DNA from 3 places in the Streptomyces sp. NPDC093149 genome. Region 2 is predicted to be linked to each of the others. Evidence: riboswitches for the same ligand, from Rfam matches in the RefSeq annotation. Region 2 holds a riboswitch; each other region holds the start of a gene.
The links. Region 2 has a riboswitch for thiamine pyrophosphate ahead of thiO (glycine oxidase ThiO). Riboswitches for the same ligand answer to the same signal wherever they lie in the genome.
Positions count from the first base shown of each region.

Region 1: another riboswitch for thiamine pyrophosphate. It lies ahead of thiC (phosphomethylpyrimidine synthase ThiC); the one in region 2 lies ahead of thiO (glycine oxidase ThiO).
Region 3: another riboswitch for thiamine pyrophosphate. It lies ahead of ACIQCZ_RS29060 (thiamine ABC transporter substrate binding subunit); the one in region 2 lies ahead of thiO (glycine oxidase ThiO).

Region 1 covers NZ_JBIVON010000005.1:382,642-389,864, reverse strand. Annotated here, with positions in the region: gene ACIQCZ_RS18305 (LacI family DNA-binding transcriptional regulator) at 1-506, shown strand, start outside; gene ACIQCZ_RS18300 (metallophosphoesterase) at 680-1,738, shown strand; gene ACIQCZ_RS18295 (hypothetical protein) at 1,921-2,745, shown strand; gene thiC (phosphomethylpyrimidine synthase ThiC) at 2,937-4,712, opposite strand; TPP riboswitch at 4,705-4,838, opposite strand; gene ACIQCZ_RS18285 (YibE/F family protein) at 4,909-6,231, shown strand; gene ACIQCZ_RS18280 (SsgA family sporulation/cell division regulator) at 6,312-6,749, opposite strand; gene ACIQCZ_RS18275 (IclR family transcriptional regulator) at 6,851-7,223, opposite strand, start outside.
Region 2 covers NZ_JBIVON010000007.1:108,709-115,931, reverse strand. Annotated here, with positions in the region: gene metF (methylenetetrahydrofolate reductase [NAD(P)H]) at 1-149, opposite strand, end outside; gene thiE (thiamine phosphate synthase) at 249-902, opposite strand; gene ACIQCZ_RS21980 (Rv2175c family DNA-binding protein) at 996-1,361, opposite strand; gene ACIQCZ_RS21975 (NAD(P)/FAD-dependent oxidoreductase) at 1,433-2,686, opposite strand; gene ACIQCZ_RS21970 (hypothetical protein) at 2,696-3,058, opposite strand; TPP riboswitch at 3,222-3,335, shown strand; gene thiO (glycine oxidase ThiO) at 3,333-4,514, shown strand; gene thiS (sulfur carrier protein ThiS) at 4,511-4,771, shown strand; gene ACIQCZ_RS21955 (thiazole synthase) at 4,774-5,568, shown strand; gene pknB (Stk1 family PASTA domain-containing Ser/Thr kinase) at 5,711-7,223, shown strand, end outside.
Region 3 covers NZ_JBIVON010000011.1:41,050-48,272, reverse strand. Annotated here, with positions in the region: gene tsf (translation elongation factor Ts) at 1-780, shown strand, start outside; gene pyrH (UMP kinase) at 940-1,716, shown strand; gene frr (ribosome recycling factor) at 1,896-2,453, shown strand; gene ACIQCZ_RS29070 (phosphatidate cytidylyltransferase) at 2,453-3,538, shown strand; gene rlmN (23S rRNA (adenine(2503)-C(2))-methyltransferase RlmN) at 3,640-4,746, shown strand; TPP riboswitch at 4,788-4,904, shown strand; gene ACIQCZ_RS29060 (thiamine ABC transporter substrate binding subunit) at 4,978-6,090, shown strand; gene ACIQCZ_RS29055 (ABC transporter permease) at 6,246-7,223, shown strand, end outside.

The DNA.
Region 1 (7,223 bases), on a different contig from region 2:
TCGGCCTGCTCACCGGCACCACCACCGACACGTACACCCGGCTCTCCACCACCGCCTACCTCCACTGGTGCGAGCGCGTGGGCCAGGATCCGGTGTACGAGTCCTATCCCGCCCACGACCCGTGCGCGGGCGCGGTCGCCGCCGACCGGCTGCTGGCCCGCCCCGACCGGCCCGACGCCGTCTACGGGCTCTTCGACCCCAACGGCACCGATCTCCTGGCGGCCGCCCGCAGATACGGCCTGCGCGTCCCCGAGGACCTCCTGCTGGTCTGCTGCAGCGAGTCCACGGTGTACGCGACGACCGAGCCCCCCATCACCACCCTGTCGCTCAAGCCGCGCAGAATCGGCACGGCGGTCGTCCAACTGCTGATCGACGCCATCGAAGGCGTCGATCACGACGGACCGGTGGAGCAGGTGATACCGACGGAGCTCATCGTCCGGACGTCCTCGCAACGCCGTCCACCCCGCACCACGGTCAGCGCGCCCCGCTCCCCCGCAGGGGACTGATCAGGCGATTTCAGACCAATCGGCCGGTGAACCTGACGTGCGCCCGGATTCACCACCCCTGGTGCGTCACAGAGCACGATTCGCATTCCTATGATGGGCGCACGACACCGCGGACCACCCCGACCAGCAGGGCCCGTCAGGTGTACGGCGGCGCGACGGTGGTGGAGGGGTCGATGACACAGGGGGCCGGTCAGGAACCCGTGGTGCGGACTGCGACGTTGCGTGACTTCCGCGTACCGCCCTATGCGCAGACCCCGGTGCCGCCTTCATCGCCGCACCCGGGCAACGCGGTCCCGGAAGACGGACTGCCTGAGGGGTACACCCCCACCGAGCGCGATCTCCCCGTGATCAACCGCGGTGACACCGTCCAGGTGCGGGCCGTCCCCGACCCCCGGCCCGTTCCGGAGCCGGGGCTCGGACCGCTGTACGTCGTCGGCGATGTCCACGGCTATCTGGACGAGCTCCACACCGCCCTCGCCGAACAGGGCCTCATCGACGCCGAGGGCAACTGGTCCGCGGGCAATGCCCGGCTCTGGTTCCTCGGCGACTTCACCGACCGCGGCCCCGACGGCATCGGCGTCATCGACCTGGTGATGCGTCTCTCCGCCGAGGCAGCGGCCGCCGGCGGCTACTGCAAGGCCCTGATGGGCAATCACGAACTGCTGCTCATCGGCGCCAAGCGGTTCGGCGACACCCCGGTGAACTCCGGCGCGGGCACCGCCACCTTCCAGGCCGCCTGGCTGCTCAACGGCGGCCAGAAGAACGACATGGAGCGGCTTCAGGATGTCCACCTCCAGTGGATGTCCCGGCTCGACGCGATCGTCGAGGAGGACGGGCATCTGCTGATGCACTCCGACACGACGGCGTACCTCGACTACGGCACCAACATCGAGGACGTCAACGACACCGTGCACGCCATTCTCACGCGTAACGACGCCGACGAGTGCTGGGACCTGTTCCGGAAGCTCACCAAGCGGTTCGCCTTCCGCGACGAGGCGGGCCCGCAGGCCGTCCGGGAGCTGATGTCGGCCTACGGCGGACAGCGCATCGTCCATGGTCACAGCCCCATTCCGTACCTTCTCGGCGAGGTCGGCTCGGAGGACGGAGAGGACGGTTCCGGCCCCGTGGTCGAAGGGCCGCACGTCTACGCGGACGGCCTCGCCATCGCCATGGACGGCGGAGTGACCATGGCCGGAAAGCTACTGGTCGTCCAACTGCCCCTGCATGACTGACGTTCTTCCGGGAAGACGCTTCCACGACCTGACCGCGCCGATCACTGGGCCTATTTCCGGAAACCCCCTGTCACCCCGTGCCGTGGGCGCTCTACCATCGGCGTATCAGTAGCAGGCTCTCCTCCGTTTCCGCCCAACTGCCCGGTACGAGCGGGTACTCAGGCCCAACGGAGCATCGGGGGATGCACATGAAAAGCGCTCCGCACCTGCTGACCGAGGACCGCCCCGAGTACGAGCGGATCCTCGACGACGCACTGCGCCACGCACATGAACGACCGGATCTGGCCGCGGTCGGCGAGCGGCTCAATGCCGTCCAGCTGCGCACCATGGCGCTGGACGCCACGGCGCTGATCACCGCCACGGCCGCCACCGAGTACGAGCACTATGTGAAGGCCCGGCAAGAGCTGCGTGGACCGGCCGAAGAAGCGGGCGAGGATTCGGGCGTCGGTCCCGGAACGGGCCGTCAGAACCGGTCGGGCGCCGGCATAGGGGCTGTCATAACGGTCCTGGCGCCCGTACTCGCCGGCACCGCCGCGTTCATATTCCTGCTGGCCGGCTATCTGCTGAAACTGCTCAGCCCGCCGCCGTCCTTCGCCTCCACCATGGTCACCGCGGGCTGGTTCTTCGCGGCGGTGATGGCCGCCGCGATCCTCGCCGCCGCCGTCGGACTGCTCATCACCGCGCTGCGCAACGGCTCGGCGTCGCAGCCCTCCGAGGACGCCGAGGACGAGCTGCCGGAGGATGTGGCACGCGCCCGGGAGGCATGGCGCCACGCACTGCTGGAACGCGGCATCCTGCCGTTCCTCAGGGACGCGCTCGCCGACCCCGAGGCCGGCCGCGCATCGCGCACACCGCATCGCTCGGCGAACCGCATCCCGAAGATCGGCTACAGCAGCCCGGACTTCACGAGCCCGGACGAGGGCCCGGCGGCAGGCCCACGCCCGACGTTCACCAGTCCGGACTTCACCAGCCCCGACTTCGGCGGGCCTGAGCACGAACCGGACTGACCGGGTCCGTTCGTATCGACGACGGCCGGTAAGTCCTCTGCCGCAGAGCGCTCCTGACGATCAGTCGACTCCCACGCGCCGCCCCGTTCGCCGCCACCGCTCCCCGGTCCCGTCGCGCCCCCGGAGAGCGGCGGACGGGTGGTGAAGGTCCGCGAGAAGACCTTCACCACCCCCGGCGCCGTGCGACGGGCTCAGTCCGCGATCGGCAGATAGACGCGGTTGCCCGCCGCCGCGAATTCTCTGGACTTCTCCGCCATGCCCGCCTCGATCTCCGCCTGGGAGCCGCCGTGTTCACGACGGATGTCCTGGGAGATCTTCATCGAGCAGAACTTCGGGCCGCACATCGAGCAGAAGTGCGCCGTCTTCGCAGGCTCGGCCGGCAGCGTCTCGTCATGGAACTCCCTTGCCGTGACCGGGTCGAGAGCCAGGTTGAACTGGTCCTCCCAGCGGAATTCGAAGCGGGCGTCGGAGAGCGCGTCGTCCCAGTCCTGCGCCCCCGGATGCCCCTTGGCGAGGTCCGCCGCATGGGCCGCGATCTTGTACGTGATGACGCCGGTCTTCACATCGTCCCGGTTGGGCAGGCCCAGGTGCTCCTTGGGCGTGACGTAGCAGAGCATCGCCGTGCCCCACCAGGCGATCATCGCCGCACCGATGCCCGAGGTGATGTGGTCGTACGCCGGAGCGACATCGGTGGTCAACGGGCCGAGCGTGTAGAACGGCGCCTCCTCGCAGATCTCCTGCTGCAGGTCGATGTTCTCCTTGATCTTGTGCATCGGGACATGGCCCGGCCCCTCGATCATGGTCTGCACACCGAACCGCTTGGCGATCGTGTTCAGCTCACCGAGCGTGCGCAGTTCGGCGAACTGGGCCTCGTCGTTGGCATCGGCGATCGACCCGGGGCGCAGCCCGTCGCCCAGCGAGTACGTCACGTCGTACGTGGCGAGGATCTCGCAGAGCTCCTCGAAGTGCTCGTACAGGAACGACTCCTTGTGGTGCGCGAGGCACCACGCCGCCATGATCGAGCCGCCGCGGGAGACGATGCCGGTCTTGCGGCGGGCGGTCAGCGGAACGTACGGCAGGCGCACACCGGCGTGGACCGTCATGTAGTCCACGCCCTGCTCGGCCTGCTCGATGACGGTGTCCTTGTAGATCTCCCAGGTCAGCTCCTCAGCCTTGCCGTCGACCTTTTCGAGGGCCTGGTAGAGGGGAACGGTGCCGATCGGCACGGGGGAGTTGCGCAGAACCCACTCACGGGTGGTGTGAATGTTGCGTCCGGTGGAAAGGTCCATGACCGTGTCGGCGCCCCAGCGCGTCGCCCATGTCATCTTCTCCACCTCCTCCTCGATGGAGGACGTCACCGCGGAGTTGCCGATGTTCGCATTGACCTTCACCAGGAACCGCTTGCCGATGATCATCGGCTCGGTCTCGGGATGGTTGACGTTGGCCGGCAGCACGGCCCGGCCCGCGGCGATCTCCTCGCGCACCACCTCGGGTTCGACGTCCTCCCGGATCGCCACGTACTCCATCTCCGGAGTGATCTCGCCCCGGCGGGCGTACGCGAGCTGGGTGACCGGCCGGCCGTCCCGGCTGCGGCGGGGCAGCCGCGGGCGGCCGGGGAAGACGGCGTCGAGGTTGCGCAGCCCACCACGCGGTGAGGTGTGCTTGAGCCCGTCGTCCTCGGGGCGGGCCGGGCGGCCCGGGTACTCCTCGGTGTCGCCGCGCGCGATGATCCAGTTCTCCCGCAGCGGTGCGAGACCGCGACGGACATCGGTCTCGGTGGTGGGATCGGTGTACGGCCCCGACGTGTCGTACAGCGTCACGTCCTTGCCGTTGGTGAGGTGCACCTGACGGACCGGCACCCGGAGGTCCGGGCGTGAGCCCTGGACGTACCCCTTGTGCCAGCCGATGGACTTCCCGGCCTCGTCGCTCTGGTTCGAGGCAGGCGTGCGTGTGTCCGATGTGGTCATGAGACCTACTCCCTACGCCGGCATTACCCGGTAACAGGTTCGGCGGTCGGCGCAGCCTGTCCCGTACAGATGTACGGATATCAGCGCCCTCTCAGCCCGGTGCTCCGAGCTCCCGCGTGTGCAAAGGTCCCCCCACGCTAGCGCCCTGTCCGGCGGAATGAACAGAGGGCCCTTTTCCTCTTGCGATGATCGGCCGGTGACGTCCCCCCAGAACGACTCCGACCCGCAGGGCCATCAGCACGGCCATTCCCACGGCCACGGCCCCGCAGCTCCCGTCTCCAAACATCTGCGCAAGGTCATCGCCGCCGTACTGATCCCGTTCGCCACCGCGGTCGTCGTCGGCCTGGTGGCGCTCTGGCCGGGAAGTGCGCCCCCGCACGAGCGGACCGGTGTCGGATTCGACCGGCAGACCCAGCAGGCCAAGGTGGTGAGGATCGACAAGGTGGACTGCAAGGAAGTGAACGCCGCCCAGATGCCCACCAGTGGCGACCCCACGACGCCGCCGGGGAACGGGGCGGGGTTGTGCGAGAAAGCCACCGTCGAAGTGACGACCGGTCACGACAAGGGCCGGACGTTCCTCGAGATCGTCCAGCCCGACGCACCGCGTCAGTTGCGCGAGGGACAGGGCGTGGTCGTGGCGTACGCCCCGGACGCCCCCCATGATCTGCAGTACTCGGTGACGGATGTGAACCGGAAGTTCCCGATGACACTGCTCGCCGGAATCTTCGCCCTGGTGGTGGTCGCGGTGGGCAGGATGCGCGGCGTGATGGCACTGGTCGCGCTCGCCGTGTCGTTCGCCGTGCTGACGCTGTTCATCCTCCCGGCCGTCCTCCAGGGCTCGAATCCACTGCTCGTCGCAGTGATCGGGGCCAGTGCGATCATGCTGATCGCGCTCTACATGTGCCACGGCCTGACCGCCCGCACCTCGGTCGCCGTCATCGGCACCCTGATCTCCCTGCTGCTGATCGGGCTGCTCGGATCACTCTTCATCGGCTGGGCCGGCCTGACCGGCAACACCGATGACAGCACCGGCCTCATCCACGGCCTGTACCCGCACATCGACATGAGCGGCCTGCTGCTGGCCGGTGTGATCATCGGCTCGCTCGGGGTGCTCGACGATGTGACAGTCACCCAGACATCTGCGGTCTGGGAACTGCACCAGGCGAACCCGACGATGGGTGCGCGGGGTCTCTACCGGGCAGGGATCAGGATCGGGCGTGATCACATCGCCTCGGTCGTCAATACGCTGGTGCTGGCCTACGCGGGCGCCGCGCTGCCGCTGCTGCTGCTGTTCTCGATCGCCCGGAGCAGCGTGGGGACGGTGGCCAACAGCGAACTGGTGGCGGAGGAGATCGTACGAACGCTGGTCGGCTCGATCGGGCTGGTCGCCTCGGTGCCGGTGACGACCTTGCTCGCCGCGCTGGTCGTCTCCGCGGACCGCACGGGGCTCGGCGCGGAAGCCGTAGCTCCAGCACCCGTACGGACCGGGAAGGGCCGCCGTCGAAGGGCGAGGGCTTGAACGCCCCCACACGGAGAGCGATTCACCCATTCGGCGGGTGTCGTGTTCGACCGGCGGGCCGACCTGCGGCGCCGCGCTCTTCAGCCGGCGTTCTGTTCCTCCGTGAGGATCCGGCCCAGGGCCTCTTCCAGATTGCCCTCGAAGTCACCCAACGTGCACTCCTGCCCGAGCGGCACGAGCTTGTCGGTGCGGTCGAGAAAGGCCACGAGCGGCGCCGTACCGGCCCTGAAGAGGGCGCGATCCGCGCCCACCTGGAGACGGATGTGTACGTCGGACAGCCCCTCGGGCTCCGTGGGCCCGATGTGTACATCGCCGTCCCCGCTGGGGCTGTTGAGGCCGTCGAGCAGCAGCTCACGGCCGAATGCCCAGGTGACGGGGGCGTCGCCGGGCAGATGGAAGGTCATCCGGATCGCATATGGATCGCAGACTTCGTATCGGAGCTCCACCGGGATCCTAAAAGAGAGCTCCTCGGAGACGAGGAAGCTCATCATGACCTCAGCTTGAACCGACTCGCGCATCGTTCAACCCCGCAGTAGATGAATCTGGCCAGGAATGATCCCCCGTGGCCCTATTGACGCCATCGTGGTGCACGCGATAGCAGATCACAAGGAGTGATTTTTCAGATACTGATAGAGAACACGAACGAGCGCAAGAGGCTGGACACTTCGCAACGTAGTTGTTCGACTGCGGGGAGCAACCGGTCTTCCTGCTCCAGGGGTACGGAAATAGCCATCGCCGCGGCAGTGAAACCGGCGGCGATCGGGATGGCCGCACAGACCGTCCCCAGGGCGTACTCCTGTCGTTCGATGACAGGTTCCATTCGCTCCAACGACCGCAATCGCTCGAGAAGCGCCGCGCGGTCCCGCACCGAATAGCGGGTCAGCGGACGTACCGGGTGCCGGTCCAGATGATCCTCGCGGGCCCTCTCGTCGAGCCGGCTCAGCAGACACTGGCCGATCGCATGGGCGTGGCCGGTCTCCCGGAAGGATGCC
Region 2 (7,223 bases):
ACACGGCGGAGCGCGTTCCAGAGATTCCGCTCGCCCTTCTCGGTCTTCGGCGCCCAGAACTCGAACGAATACGAGGTCTTACCGGTCGCAAGGAGCTCACGCACCGTACGCGCGTGATCCGTCCTGGTGGAAGATGTGCCAAGGGCCATACGGGCAGGTTAACCAGCGTGCGACGACCACAGGACCAGACCAGCGTTAATTGTCCGAATTGACTGGTTGTTTGTCCACTCCTCGGACATCTGGCCGGATCAGGCCCCAGCGCGTGCCCGGATTCGCCCGGCGAGCTCCGCGGTCGCGGCGGCGGGGTCGTCGGCCTCGGTGATCGCCCGCACGACGACCACCCGGCGGGCTCCGGCGTCCAGCACCTCGTCGAGATTGCCCGCGTCGATCCCGCCGATGGCGAACCACGGGCGCCGCGTGCCGAGCGAGGCGGCGTAGCGCACCAGGTCCAGACCGGGGGCGGGCCGGCCGGGCTTGGTCGGCGTGGGCCAGCAGGGGCCGGTGCAGAAGTAGTCCACACCGGGCTCGGCGACGGCCGCGTCGACCTCGGACTCCGCGTGGGTGGAGCGGCCGATCACCACGTCCTCGCCGATGACGGCGCGGGCGGCGGGCACCGGTAGGTCGCCCTGGCCGAGATGCAGCACGTCGGAGCCGATGGCATGGGCGACATCGGCCCGGTCGTTCACCGCGAGGAGCTTGCCGTGGCGCCTGCAGGCCTCGGCGAGGACGGCCAGGTGTTCGAGCTCCTCGGCCGCTTCCATGCCCTTGTCGCGCAGCTGGACGATGTCCACCCCGCTGGAGAGGACGGCGTCCAGGAAGGCGGGGAGGTCGCCCTGCCGCTTGCGGGCGTCCGTGCACAGATACAGCCGGGCGTCGGACAGCAGCGCGCGAGGCGTGGACATGGTGCGGTTCCCCCTGGAGAGCGTCGTGGAGCGGTTGTCACAACGGTGCGGGGTGCGGGCCCGCGGGCCCGCACCCCACCTGACGGCCGGCGGTCAGACGGCGAGCGCCTGGGCGCGACGCTTCACCTCCGTGCCTCGATTCTCGCTCAGTGCCTGGGCGGGGGTGCCGGGCAGGGTCGGGTCGGGGGTGAAGAGCCATTCCAGCATCTCTTCGTCGGTGAAGCCGTCGTCCCGCAGCAGCGTCAGGGTGCCGGAGAGGCCCTTGACGACCTTGTTGCCCGCGATGAAGGCGGCAGGCACCTGCAGCGCCCGGTTCTCACCACGTCGCACGGCGATGAGCTGGCCCTCCTTGACCAGCTGCCGCACGCGCGTCACCTCGACATCGAGCATTTCCGCGATGTCGGGGAGGTGGAGCCAGGCAGGGACGAGAGCATCGATCTTTGCGTCAATCTCGGTCACGGGGACAAGCGTGCCATCCCGGACCGACAGTCGGTAGCCGGGCCGACCGTACGGGGGTGCGGGGTACGCCGTCAGGGGGTCGCCGACTTCAGCGGTACGGAGGGGTCCGCGACCCGTGCCGGATCGAGCCGCGCCCCCGCCTCGATGAGCCTGCGCCCCTGCGCCAGGTCGCGGGGGCGGCCGACGGCGAGGACCGCGACCAGGACGCCGTCGCGCAGCCAGCACACCGACCAGGAGGGGTCCGCCGGATCGCCGCGCCACAGCAGGGTGTCGGCCGCCGCACAGTGGCCCGCGTACTGCACGAACCGGCCGAACTGCTCGGACCAGAAGTACGGCACGGGGTCGTACGTCTGTGGCGCCGGACCGCCCTCGGCCCCTGCCGCGATGATGTTGGCGGCGGCGGTGCGCGGCCCCTGGAGGGCGTTGTCCCAGTGGTGGACGAGCAGGCGTTCGCCGTATCGGGCGGAGGGGAACGAGGCGCAGTCGCCCACCGCGTACACATCGGGCAGCGAGGTGCGCAGGGCATCGTCGGCGGTCACCGATCCGTCGGGGCCGAGGGCGATGCCGGAACCGGCCAGCCAGGCGGTGGAGGGCCGTGCGCCGATGCCGACGACGACCGCTCCGGCCGGGATCGCACGGCCGTCCGCGAGGATCACGCGGCCGGGTTCGATGCGCTCGACCCGGGCCCCCGTGAGGAGTTCGGCGCCGCTCTCGGCGTACCAGGCGGCCATCGGGGCGGCGACCTCGGCGGGCATCGCGCCGGCGAGCGGCCGGTCGGCGGCCTCGACGACGGTGACCTCGCAGCCCGCGGCGCGGGCCGCGGTGGCGAACTCCGCGCCGATCCAGCCCGCGCCGACGACCACGACGCCGTGCCGCTCGTCGAGGACGGGCCGCAGTCGCGCCGCGTCGTCGAGGGTACGCAGCAGATGGACACCGGGAACGCCTTCGGTACCGGGCAGGACGATCGGTTCGGCGCCGGTCGCGACCACCAGGGCGTCGTAGGGAACCGGCCCTGACGGTGTGTCCAGCTCGTGCGCCCCGGGCCGCACGCCGGTGACTTCGCACCCCAGCCGCAGATCGATGTCCAGTGCCTCGAAGTCGATGTCGAACGCCGAGCCCTCGGCCTCGCCCAGCAGTACCGCCTTGGACAGCGGGGGCCGGTCGTAGGGCTGGTGCGGTTCGGCACCGATCAGGGTGACGGGGCCGGTGAAGCCCTGCTCCCGCAGGGCCACCGCCGTCTGTACTCCGGCCATGCCGGCGCCGACGATGACGACACGTCGCCCCGCCCGCCGGTCCCACCGCTCCGACTGCTGCTGCTCGCTCACCCGTACACCTTAAACATCTGACGCATCGTCAGGAAAGGGGAGTTCCTCCACCGTGCTCGTACCGCTGCCGTCCCGGGACTCCCATTCCCACCGCTCGTCCAGCCGGACCCTGCCGTCCGCGAGGTCGACGACGGTGGAGACACAGTGGCCGGAGGAGGTCGTTCCATCCTGTTTCAGCTGGACGTAGCGAAAGTCGAGGGTGTCGTCGACGCGTGTACCGACAAGGTGGCCGCGGACCACGTCGCCGCCCGCGTACTCGGCCCAGATCCGGCCGTTCTCCTCGTGGTACGTGAAACGGGTACGGGTACCGACCTGCCCCGGGGCCTGGTCGGCGACCGGCGAGAGGACGAGTCCGTCGAGCGAACGGGCCACGGGGGCTGCTCCCTTACTGGGTCCGGCGGGCGGGGTTCACGGCCTCACCCACGATCGGCAGCGGGAGAAGGAGCGGCGTCCGGGGTCTTCGAATCCGAGGCGGATGTCCCGGACACCGCGACGCCGCTGCCGATCGTGGGCGAGGCCGTTAGGGTGGCCACCGTAAAACACTCGCGGGAGCCCGGACGCACCGGGCTGAGAGGGAGGCTGCGGCGGCCTCCGACCGTACGAACCTGATCCGGGTCATGCCGGCGAAGGGAGGGGCTGGACGCCCATGCGTTCTACACGGAACAAGGACGGATCCGACGTCCTCGTCATCGGGGGCGGGATCATCGGTCTGGTGACCGCCTGGCGGGCCGCGCAACGCGGACTGCGCACCGCGGTCGTCGACCCCGAACCGGGCGGCGGGGCCGCCCGGGTGGCGGCCGGCATGCTGGCCGCCGTCACCGAACTCCACTACGGCGAACAGATGCTGCTGGGCCTCAATGTCGCCTCGGCCGCCCGCTATCCCGACTTCGCGGCCGAACTGGAGGCGGCGAGCGGGCGGGAGACGGGCTTTCGCGCCTGCGGCACGCTGGCCGTCGCGCTGGACTCCGACGACCGCGCCCATCTGCGGGAACTGCACGCCCTGCAGCAGCGTTCCGGCCTGGAGTCGGAGTGGCTCACCGGCCGCGAATGCCGCCGCCTGGAGCCGATGCTCGCGCCGGGCGTCCGCGGCGGTCTGCGGGTCGACGGCGACCATCAGATCGACCCCCGCCGGCTGGCCGCCGCTCTGCTGACCGCCTGCGAGCGGGCCGGGGTGGACTTCCACCGCGGATGGGTGGAGCGCCTGAGGGTGGTCCGCGACCGGGCCGCCGGAGCCGTCCTCGCCGGGGGTGCGGAACTCACCGCCGACCAGGTCGTGCTCGCCGCGGGCAGCCTGAGCGGCAGGCTCCCGGGACTGCCCGACGAGGTCGTGCCGCCGGTCCGTCCGGTGAAGGGGCAGGTGCTGCGGCTGACGGTGCCCGCCGCGTACGCGCCCTTCCTCACCCGGACGGTCCGGGCCGTGGTCCGCGGCAGCCATGTCTATCTCGTACCGCGCGAGAACGGCGAACTGGTCGTCGGCGCCACCAGCGAGGAGATGGGCTGGGACACCACCGTCACCGCGGGCGGCGTCTACGAACTGCTGCGGGACGCCCACGAACTGGTGCCGGGCATCACCGAACTGCCGCTCACCGAGACCCGCGCCGGTCTGCGCCCCGCCTCCCCCGACAACGCGCCGCTGCTCGGCCCCACCGCCCTGCCCGGCCTCCACCTCGCCACCGGCCACCACCGCAACGGAGTGCTGCTCACGCCCATCACCGGTGACGTCATGGCGGCACTCCTGGCCGACGGCGAGCTGCCCGAGCCGGCCCGCCCCTTCACCCCGTCCCGTTTCCCGCCCGCCGCCCCCGTACGTCAGGAGCAGCCCGCATGACCGAGCCCACGCCCCTCTCCATGGCCGCTTCCACGCCCCGGCCCGGCCTCGCACCCCTGTCCGTGTCCGTGAACGGCGAGGTCCGCCCGCTCGCCGCGGGCACCACCCTGGACGCCCTCGTCGCCACCCTGACCACCGCGCACTCCGGCGTCGCGGCCGCCGTCAACGAGACCGTCGTCCCGCGCGGCCAATGGTCCACCGCCGTACTCGGTGACGGGGACCGCGTCGAGGTCCTGACCGCGGTCCAGGGAGGCTGACCGTGTCCGACGACCTCTTCACCCTCGGCGACACCGCCTTCGGCTCCCGGCTGATCATGGGAACCGGCGGGGCACCCAGCCTCGACGTGCTGGAACGCTCGCTGACCGCCTCCGGTACCGAACTGACCACCGTCGCGATGCGCCGCCTCGATCCGACCGTGCAGGGTTCGGTGCTCTCCGTGCTCCGGCGGCTCTCCATCCGCGTGCTGCCGAACACGGCGGGCTGCTTCACCGCGGGCGAGGCCGTGCTGACCGCCCGGCTGGCCCGCGAGGCGCTCGGCACCGACTGGATCAAGCTGGAGGTGGTGGCCGACGAGCGGACCCTGCTGCCCGATCCGATCGAGCTGCTGGACGCCGCGGAGACTCTGGTGGACGACGGCTTCACCGTGCTGCCCTACACCAATGACGACCCGGTGCTGGCCCGCAGGCTCCAGGACGTGGGGTGCGCGGCGATCATGCCGCTCGGCTCCCCCATCGGCTCCGGCCTCGGCATCCGCAACCCGCACAACTTCCAGCTGATCGTCGAGCAGGCCCGGGTGCCGGTGATCCTCGACGCGGGCGCCGGAACGGCGTCGGACGCGGCGCTCGCGATGGAGCTGGGGTGCGCGGCGGTGATGCTGGCGTCCGCGGTGACCCGGGCCCAGGAACCCGAGCTGATGGCCGCGGCGATGCGGCACGCGGTGGAGGGCGGGAGGCTGGCGTACCGCGCGGGCCGGATCCCGCGCCGGCACTTCGCCGAGGCTTCGTCACCGGTGGAGGGACGCGCGGTGCTGGACCCGGAACGTCCGGCGTTCTGATCCGCCGGAGCCCACCGCGGCCCGGCCGTGGCCCGCCGGGACGCCTCGGGGTGCGTGTCCCTGTCACGGCTCGGCTGCAGTACTGCCCCGGCTGTGCCCCGGCCCGTGGGTCGTGTCCGTGGCTGCTCGTAGACTCGCATGCGTGGATACGACCCTCCAGGACCCTCTTGTCGGGCAATTGCTCGACGGCCGTTACCGCGTCGATGCCCGCATCGCCGTGGGCGGCATGGCCACGGTCTACCGGGCCGTGGACACCCGGCTCGACCGGGTGCTCGCCCTCAAGGTGATGCACCCGGCGCTCGCCACCGACGCCTCGTTCGTGGAGCGCTTCATCCGTGAGGCCAAGTCCGTGGCCCGGCTGGCGCACCCCAATGTGGTCGCGGTCTTCGACCAGGGTGCCCAGGGGCAGTACGTCTACCTCGCGATGGAGTACGTCGCGGGCTGCACCCTGCGCGACGTACTGCGCGATCGCGGCGCCCTTCAGCCGAGAGCCGCACTGGACATCCTGGAACCGGTTCTCGCCGCGCTCGGCGCCGCGCACCGGGCGGGCTTCGTGCACCGCGACATGAAGCCGGAGAACGTCCTCATAGGGGATGACGGCCGGGTCAAGGTCGCCGACTTCGGGCTCGTCCGGGCCGTGGGCGCCGTCACCAACACCACCGGGTCCGTCCTGGGCACCGTCTCCTACCTCGCCCCGGAGCAGATAGAGCACGGCACGGCGGACACCCGCACCGATGTGTACGCCTGTGGTGTCGTCCTGTACGAAATGCTGACCGGCTCCAAGCCGCATGCCGGTGACACCCCCGCCCAGGTCATCTACCAGCACCTCAACGCGGACGTCCCGGCCCCGTCGGCCGCCGTCGCGGGCCTGCCCGTCGAGCTCGACGACCTGGTGGCGAGCGCCACCGCCCGCAACCCCGAGGTCCGCCCGTTCGACGCGGTGGCATTGCTCGCCGAGACCCGGGAGGCCCGCTCCGGACTCACCGACGCCCAGCTCGACGCCGTACCGCCGCAGGCCCTCGCCGAGACGCACGACGCCGCCGAGGACCGCACGAGCGTGATCCCCCGGCTGCTCCCGGCCGACCAGGGCGTCGCCCACCACACCAGCCGGCTGGAAATGCCACCGATATCGACGCAGCCCGCACCGGGGGCCCGGCGCCGACTCGATCCGCGCCGCTCCCTCATAGCCGCGGTCGTCGCCGTACTGCTGGTGCTGGGGGTCGGCACCGGTGTCTGGTACATCAACTCCGGGCAGTTCACCCGGGTCCCCTCGCTGCTCGGGCAGACCGAGAAGGCCGCCCAGAAGCGGCTCTCGGACGCGGGCCTGGAGCTCAAGGGCGTCGAGCGGGACTACAGCGACACCGTGCCGCGCGGCAAGGTCATCAGCAGCGACCCCGGTTCCGGCGCCCGCATCCGGGGGAACGACGCGGTGACGCTGGTCGTCTCGCGCGGCCCCGAGATCGTGGAGGTGCCCGATGTCCAGGGCCTCGCGGCGGCCGATGCCAAACGTGCGCTGGAGAAGGCCGGTCTGGTGCCCGGCATGGTCACCAAGGAGTTCAGCGAGGAGACGGACCGGGGCGAGGTGATCCGTACGGACCCCGAGGCGGGCACCGAGCGCCACCCGGACTCCGCCGTCGCCCTGGTGGTCAGCAAGG
Region 3 (7,223 bases), on a different contig from region 2:
ATGATGGACTGCAAGAAGGCGCTCGACGAGGCCGACGGCAACGTCGACAAGGCCGTCGAGGAGCTCCGTATCAAGGGTCAGAAGGGCGTCGCCAAGCGCGAGGGCCGTTCTGCCGAGAACGGTGCCGTCGTCTCCCTCATCTCCGAGGACAAGACCTCCGGCGTTCTGCTCGAGCTGAAGTGCGAGACGGACTTCGTCGCCAAGGGCGAGAAGTTCCAGACCGTCGCCAACACGCTCGCCGCCCACGTCGCCGCGACCTCGCCGGCCGACCTGGCCGCGCTGCTCGCCTCCGAGATCGAGGCCGGCAAGACCGTCCAGGCGTACGTCGACGAGGCCAACGCCAACCTCGGTGAGAAGATCGTTCTGGACCGCTTCGCGCAGTTCACCGGTGGTTACGTGGCTGCGTACATGCACCGCACGATGCCCGACCTCCCGCCGCAGGTCGGTGTCCTGGTCGAGCTCGACAAGGAGAACGCCGAGGTCGCCAAGGACGTCGCGCAGCACATCGCCGCCTTCGCCCCGAAGTACCTCAACCGTGACGAGGTCCCGGCCGAGACGGTCGAGAACGAGCGTCGTGTCGCCGAGGCCACCTCTCGCGAGGAGGGCAAGCCCGAGGCCGCCCTTCCGAAGATCGTCGAAGGTCGCGTCAACGGCTTCTTCAAGGAGGTCGTCGTCCTGGAGCAGGCGTTCGCCAAGGACAACAAGAAGTCCGTCCAGAAGGTTCTGGACGAGGCCGGTGTCACCCTGAAGCGCTTCTCGCGCATCAAGGTCGGCATCTGAGTCCGTCCGCGAACAACGGTGGACCCCGATAGGGTCTAGTGCAGTCGTCGGCCGCACACATGCCGTACGACCGCAGATCTGACGAGGAGGCCATTGCCGCAGGGGAACACCAGACCCACCGGCAATGGCCTTCTTCGTATGTGCACGAGGAGAATCTCCATGAACAAGGGCGCGGACGCCGCAAAAGGTGACCACAAGCGCGACGACGGCAAGGTGCCCGGACGCTTCATGCTGAAGCTGTCCGGAGAGGCGTTCGCCGGCGGCGGGGGTCTCGGTGTCGACCCCGACGTCGTGCACGCCATCGCCCGGGAAATCGCGGCAGTCGTCCGCGACGGTGCGGAAATCGCGGTCGTCATCGGCGGCGGCAACTTCTTCCGCGGTGCCGAGCTCCAGCAGCGCGGCATGGACCGGGCCCGGTCCGACTACATGGGCATGCTCGGCACGGTCATGAACTGCCTGGCTCTCCAGGACTTCCTGGAGAAGGAAGGCATCGACTCACGCGTCCAGACCGCCATCACCATGGGGCAGGTCGCGGAGCCGTACATCCCGCTGCGCGCCGTGCGCCACCTGGAGAAGGGCCGCGTCGTCATCTTCGGTGCCGGTATGGGGATGCCGTACTTCTCCACCGACACCACTGCCGCCCAGCGCGCCCTGGAGATCGACGCCCAGGGGCTGCTGATGGGCAAGAACGGGGTGGACGGGGTCTACGACTCCGACCCGAAGACCAACCCCGACGCGGTGAAGTTCGACGCGCTCGAGTACAGCGAGGTGCTCGCCCGCGATCTCAAGATCGCCGACGCCACCGCCATCACGCTCTGCCGCGACAACCAGCTGCCGATCCTCGTGTTCGAGCTGACCGCGACGGGCAATATCGCCCGTGCGGTCAAGGGTGAGAAGATCGGCACGCTCGTGAGTGACCAGGGCACCCGGACCTGAGAACCGGGGGGCCTTCCCGGGAAGCGACGGGAGGGTCCGGGGCCTGCCGGGAACACCCCGGTACAGGTCCCGAAGGATGGACAACGGCCTGCCGGTCGGACACCGTGCAGGTGAGGACGCGACGCAGGACCCGCCGGGCCCGAGCAGCCGGGCCCACTCAAGACACGCAGGAGCACGTGGTGATCGAAGAAACCCTCCTTGAGGCCGAGGAGAAGATGGAGAAGGCCGTCGTCGTCGCGAAGGAGGACTTCGCCGCGATCCGTACCGGCCGTGCGCACCCGGCGATGTTCAACAAGATCGTCGCCGACTACTACGGCGCGCTGACCCCGATCAACCAGCTCGCCTCGTTCTCGGTGCCCGAGCCGCGCATGGCCGTCGTGACGCCGTTCGACAAGAGCGCGCTGCGCAACATCGAGCAGGCCATCCGTGACTCGGACCTGGGCGTCAACCCGAGCAACGACGGCAATATCATCCGGGTCACCTTCCCGGAGCTCACCGAGGAGCGTCGTCGCGACTACATCAAGGTCGCGAAGTCGAAGGCCGAGGACTCGAAGATCTCCATCCGGGCCGTGCGCCGCAAGGCCAAGGAGACCCTCGACAAGCTGGTCAAGGACAAGGAGTCCGGCGAGGACGAGGTGCGTCGCGCGGAGAAGGAGCTCGACGACACCACCGCGAAGTACGTCGCACAGGTCGACGAGCTGCTCAAGCACAAGGAAGCCGAGCTGCTCGAAGTCTGATGAACGACTCCTCCCGGGGCGCCCCACAGGGAGCCGGTCGCTGGGGTGCGCCCGAGACGCAGGCCGCCCCGGCGGGTCCTGCATACGATGTGCATGACGCCCAGCAGACTCGGCCCATGCCCATCGTGCCGGACGTTCCCGACGCAGGTAGAGACGCTGACGACCCTGATGACCGGGGCCAGGGGGCCGCACGCCTGAGCGGTGGCCCCCTGTTCCGTGACGAGAAGCCGCAGGAGCCCATGTCCACCGCGCCACCGCCCCCGCAGAAGAAACGTGCGGGCCGTGATCTGCGAGCCGCCATAGGGGTCGGTGTGGGGCTCGGCGCCGTCATCGTCGCCTCGCTGTTCATCGTGAAGGCCGTCTTCGTCGGTGTGATCGCCGTCGCCGTCGTCGTGGGGCTCTGGGAGCTCACCTCGCGGCTGGAGGAGCGCAAGGGCATCAAGGCGCCGCTCGTTCCGCTTGCGGTCGGTGGCGCGGCGATGGTGGTGGCCGGGTACGCCCGGGGCGCCGAGGGTGCCTGGGTGGCGATGGCGCTGACCGCGCTCGCGGTGCTCGTCTGGCGGATGACCGAGCCGCCGGAGGGCTACCTCAAGGACGTCACGGCCGGGGTGTTCGCCGCGTTCTACGTGCCGTTCCTGGCGACCTTCGTCGCGATGCTCCTGACCGCGGACGACGGACCGCAGCGGGTGCTCACCTTCCTGCTGCTGACCGTGGTCAGCGACACGGGCGCGTACGCCGTCGGCTGGCGCTTCGGGAAGCACAAGCTCGCGCCGCGCATCAGCCCCGGAAAGACCCGCGAGGGGCTGTTCGGGGCCATCGCCTTCGCGATGGTCGCCGGGGCGCTGTGCATGCAGTTCCTGATCGACGGCGGTTCCTGGTGGCAGGGACTGCTGCTGGGGCTCGCGGTCGCGGTCAGCGCCACCCTCGGTGACCTGGGCGAGTCGATGATCAAGCGGGACCTCGGCATCAAGGACATGGGCACGCTGCTGCCGGGACACGGCGGCATCATGGACCGGCTGGACTCGCTGCTGCCGACCGCCCCGGTGGTCTGGCTGCTGCTGGTGCTGTTCGTGGGCTCCGGCTGATCTGCGAGATCTATGGTCCTGACCTGGGCATTCACGCGTGAGGGTCCGTCGTCCACAGGGCGGCGGGCCCTCGTCGTTGCGTCTGCGACACTGGATGGACCATGCCTAAGCCCGGAGAACTCACTTTCGTCGCGCCCCGCGGAGCCAAGAAGCCGCCGCGGCACCTCGCCGACCTCACGCCCGCCGAGCGCAAGGAAGCGGTCGCTGCGATCGGCGAGAAGCCGTTCCGCGCCCAGCAGCTCTCGCAGCACTACTTCGCGCGGTACGCGCACGACCCGGCCGAGTGGACCAACATCCCGGCCGGTTCGAGGGACAAGCTCGCCGAGGCGATGTTCCCCGACCTGATGTCCGTGGTCCGCCACATCAGCTGTGACGACGACACCACCCGTAAGACGCTGTGGAAGCTGCACGACGGGACGCTCGTCGAGTCCGTCCTGATGCGTTACCCGGAGCGGGTGACGATGTGCATCTCGTCCCAGGCGGGATGCGGGATGAACTGTCCGTTCTGCGCGACGGGACAGGCCGGTCTCGACCGCAATCTGTCGACCGCCGAGATCGTTCACCAGATCGTGGACGGCATGCGTGCCCTGCGCGACGGGGAGGTCCCCGGAGGCCCGGCACGGCTCTCCAACATCGTCTTCATGGGCATGGGCGAGCCGCTCGCCAACTACAACCGGGTGGTCGGCGCGATCCGTCGCCTGACCGACCCGGAGCCGGACGGCCTGGGGCTCTCGCAGCGCGGGATCACCGTCTCCACCGTGGGTCTGGTGCCCGCGATGCTGCGCTTCGCCGACGAGGGTTTCAAGTGCCGTCTCGCCGTATCCCTGCACGCGCCGGACGACGAACTGCGCGACACGCTCGTCCCCGTGAACACGCGGTGGAAGGTGCGCGAGGTGCTGGACGCTGCGTGGGAGTACGCGGAGAAGTCCGGCCGCCGCGTCTCCATCGAGTACGCGTTGATCCGGGACATCAACGACCAGGCGTGGCGCGGTGATCTGCTCGGCCGGCTCCTCAAGGGCAAGCGGGTGCACGTCAATCTGATCCCGTTGAACCCGACGCCCGGCTCCAAGTGGACCGCCTCGCGGCCCGAGGACGAGAAGGCCTTCGTCGAGGCGATCGCGGCCCACGGGGTGCCGGTGACGGTGCGGGACACCCGCGGCCAGGAGATCGACGGAGCCTGTGGACAGCTGGCGGCGGCCGAGCGCTGAGGCGGGGACGGTCCGTGTAACCTGGGCCTGAAATCAACTTCATATTCCGACAGGGGAGCGCCACAGCGCTGAGAGTGCGGCACCGAGGACAGGTCGTCCGCAGACCCTCTGAACCTCGCCCGGGTCATTCCGGGTAGGAAGTTCGGTCATCAACTCATGCTGTTGCGCCCTGCCCGCATTGTGCGGGCGGGGCCGCGTCTCTTCCTGGCCAAAACCCAGGAGGAATCCACAATGAGCACCACACGCAGAACCAAGCAGCTCGCGGCGACTGCCGCCGCTGCCGCGCTCGGCGTCACGGCACTGGCCGGATGCGGGAGTTCCGACAAGTCCGCCTCCGGTTCCGGCGGCACGAAGGGCTCCGGCTCGAAGACCGTGACGCTCGTCAGCCATGACTCCTTCAACGCCTCCCCGGACGTGCTGAAGGAGTTCACCAAGGAGACCGGCTACACCGTCAAGGTACTGAAGAGCGGCGACGCCGGTGTCGCGCTCAACCAGGAGATCCTGACCAAGGGTTCCCCGCGCGGCGATGTGTTCTTCGGCGTCGACAACACCCTGCTCTCCCGTGCCCTGGACAGCGGGCTCTTCACGCCGTACGAGGCGAAGGGCATCGACCGGGTGGCGGCCGACACCCAGCTGGACGGCGCCGAGCACCGGGTCACCCCGATCGACACGGGCGACATCTGCGTCAACTACGACAAGAAGTACTTCGCCGACAAGAAGCTGGCACCGCCGCGGTCCTTCGACGACCTGGCGAAGCCCGCGTACAAGAACCTCCTCGTCACCGAGAACGCCGCGACCTCCTCGCCCGGCCTCGGCTTCCTCCTCGGCACCGTCGCCACTTACGGCGACAAGGGCTACCAGGACTACTGGAAGAAGCTGAAGAGCAACGGCGTCAAGGTCGTCGACGGCTGGGAGCAGGCCTACAACGAGGAGTTCTCCGGCTCCGCGGGCGGCCGGAAGGCCAAGGCCGACCGGCCGCTGGTCGTCTCGTACGCCTCCAGCCCGCCCGTCGAGGTGCTCTACGCGAAGCCGCAGCCGGCCGAGGCGCCCACCGGCGTCGCCACCGGGACCTGCTTCCGCCAGATCGAGTTCGCCGGTCTGCTGAACGGTGCGAAGAACGAGGCGGGCGGCAAGGCCCTGCTGGACTTCCTGATCAGCAAGCGGTTCCAGGAGGACATGCCGCTCAACATGTTCGTGAACCCGGTCACCGAGGGTGCGAAACTGCCGGAGCTCTTCACGAAGTTCGGCGCGACGGTCGACAGGCCGACGACGGTCGCCCCTGATCGGATCTCCAAGAACCGTGAGCAGTGGGTCCAGTCGTGGTCCTCGCTCGTAGTGAAGTAGCGAAGACTCCCGTACGCGGATCGGACGCGGGCGGGAAGGGCGCGCCCGAGGGGGACGAGCAGCGGACGCGTGGCGAGGAGCCACGCGGCCGCTTCGGGCGCATGAACCCGTTGCGCGCGAAGGCGTGGCGCGGGAGCGCGGTGCGGCTCGGTCTGATGGCCGTGCCCGTCGCGTTCTTCGCGCTGTTCTTCGCCTACCCCGTCACCGCCATCGTCGGCCGCGGGCTGAAGGTCGACGGCGTCTGGCAGTTCGGCCGGATCGGCGAGGTGCTGACCCGGCCGGACATCCGTGACGTCCTCTGGTTCACCACCTGGCAGGCGCTGGCCTCGACCGCGCTCACCCTGCTGATCGCGCTGCCCGGCGCCTATGTCTTCGCCCGCCTCGACTTCCCCGGCAAACAACTGCTGCGGGCGGTCGTCACCGTTCCGTTCGTCCTGCCCACCGTCGTCGTCGGGACGGCCTTCCTGGCGCTGCTGGGGCGCGGCGGGTTCCTCGACCAGCTCTGGGGCGTACGGCTCGACACCACGGTCTGGGCGATTCTGCTCGCCCATGTCTTCTTCAACTACGCGGTGGTCGTACGGACCGTGGGCGGGCTGTGGTCGCAGCTCGACCCGCGGCAGGAGGAGGCCGCCCGGGTGCTGGGCGCCGGACGGTTCGCCGCCTGGCGGCGGGTCACCCTGCCCGCCCTGGCACCCGCCGTGGCCGCCGCCGCGCTGATGGTCTTCCTCTTCACCTTCACCTCCTTCGGGGTCGTGCAGATCCTCGGCGGTCCGGGGTACGCCACGCTGGAGGTGGAGATCTACCGGCAGACCGCCCAACTGCTCGCCCTGCCGACGGCCGCCGTGCTGACGCTGGTGCAGTTCGCCGCCGTCGGAGCGATCCTCGCCGTGCACGCGTGGACCGTACGGCGCAGGGAGACCGCGCTGAAGCTGGTCGACCCGGCACAGACCGCCCGCAGGCCGCGCGGCGCCGGGCAGTGGTCGCTCCTCGGCGGGGTGCTGCTGACCGTGCTGCTGCTGATACTGCTGCCGCTCGGGGTGCTGGTGGAACGCTCGCTGGACACTCCCGGGGGCCATGGCCTGGAGTTCTACCGTGCCCTGCGGTCCGTGGACGCGGGCGGTGGCACGTTCCTG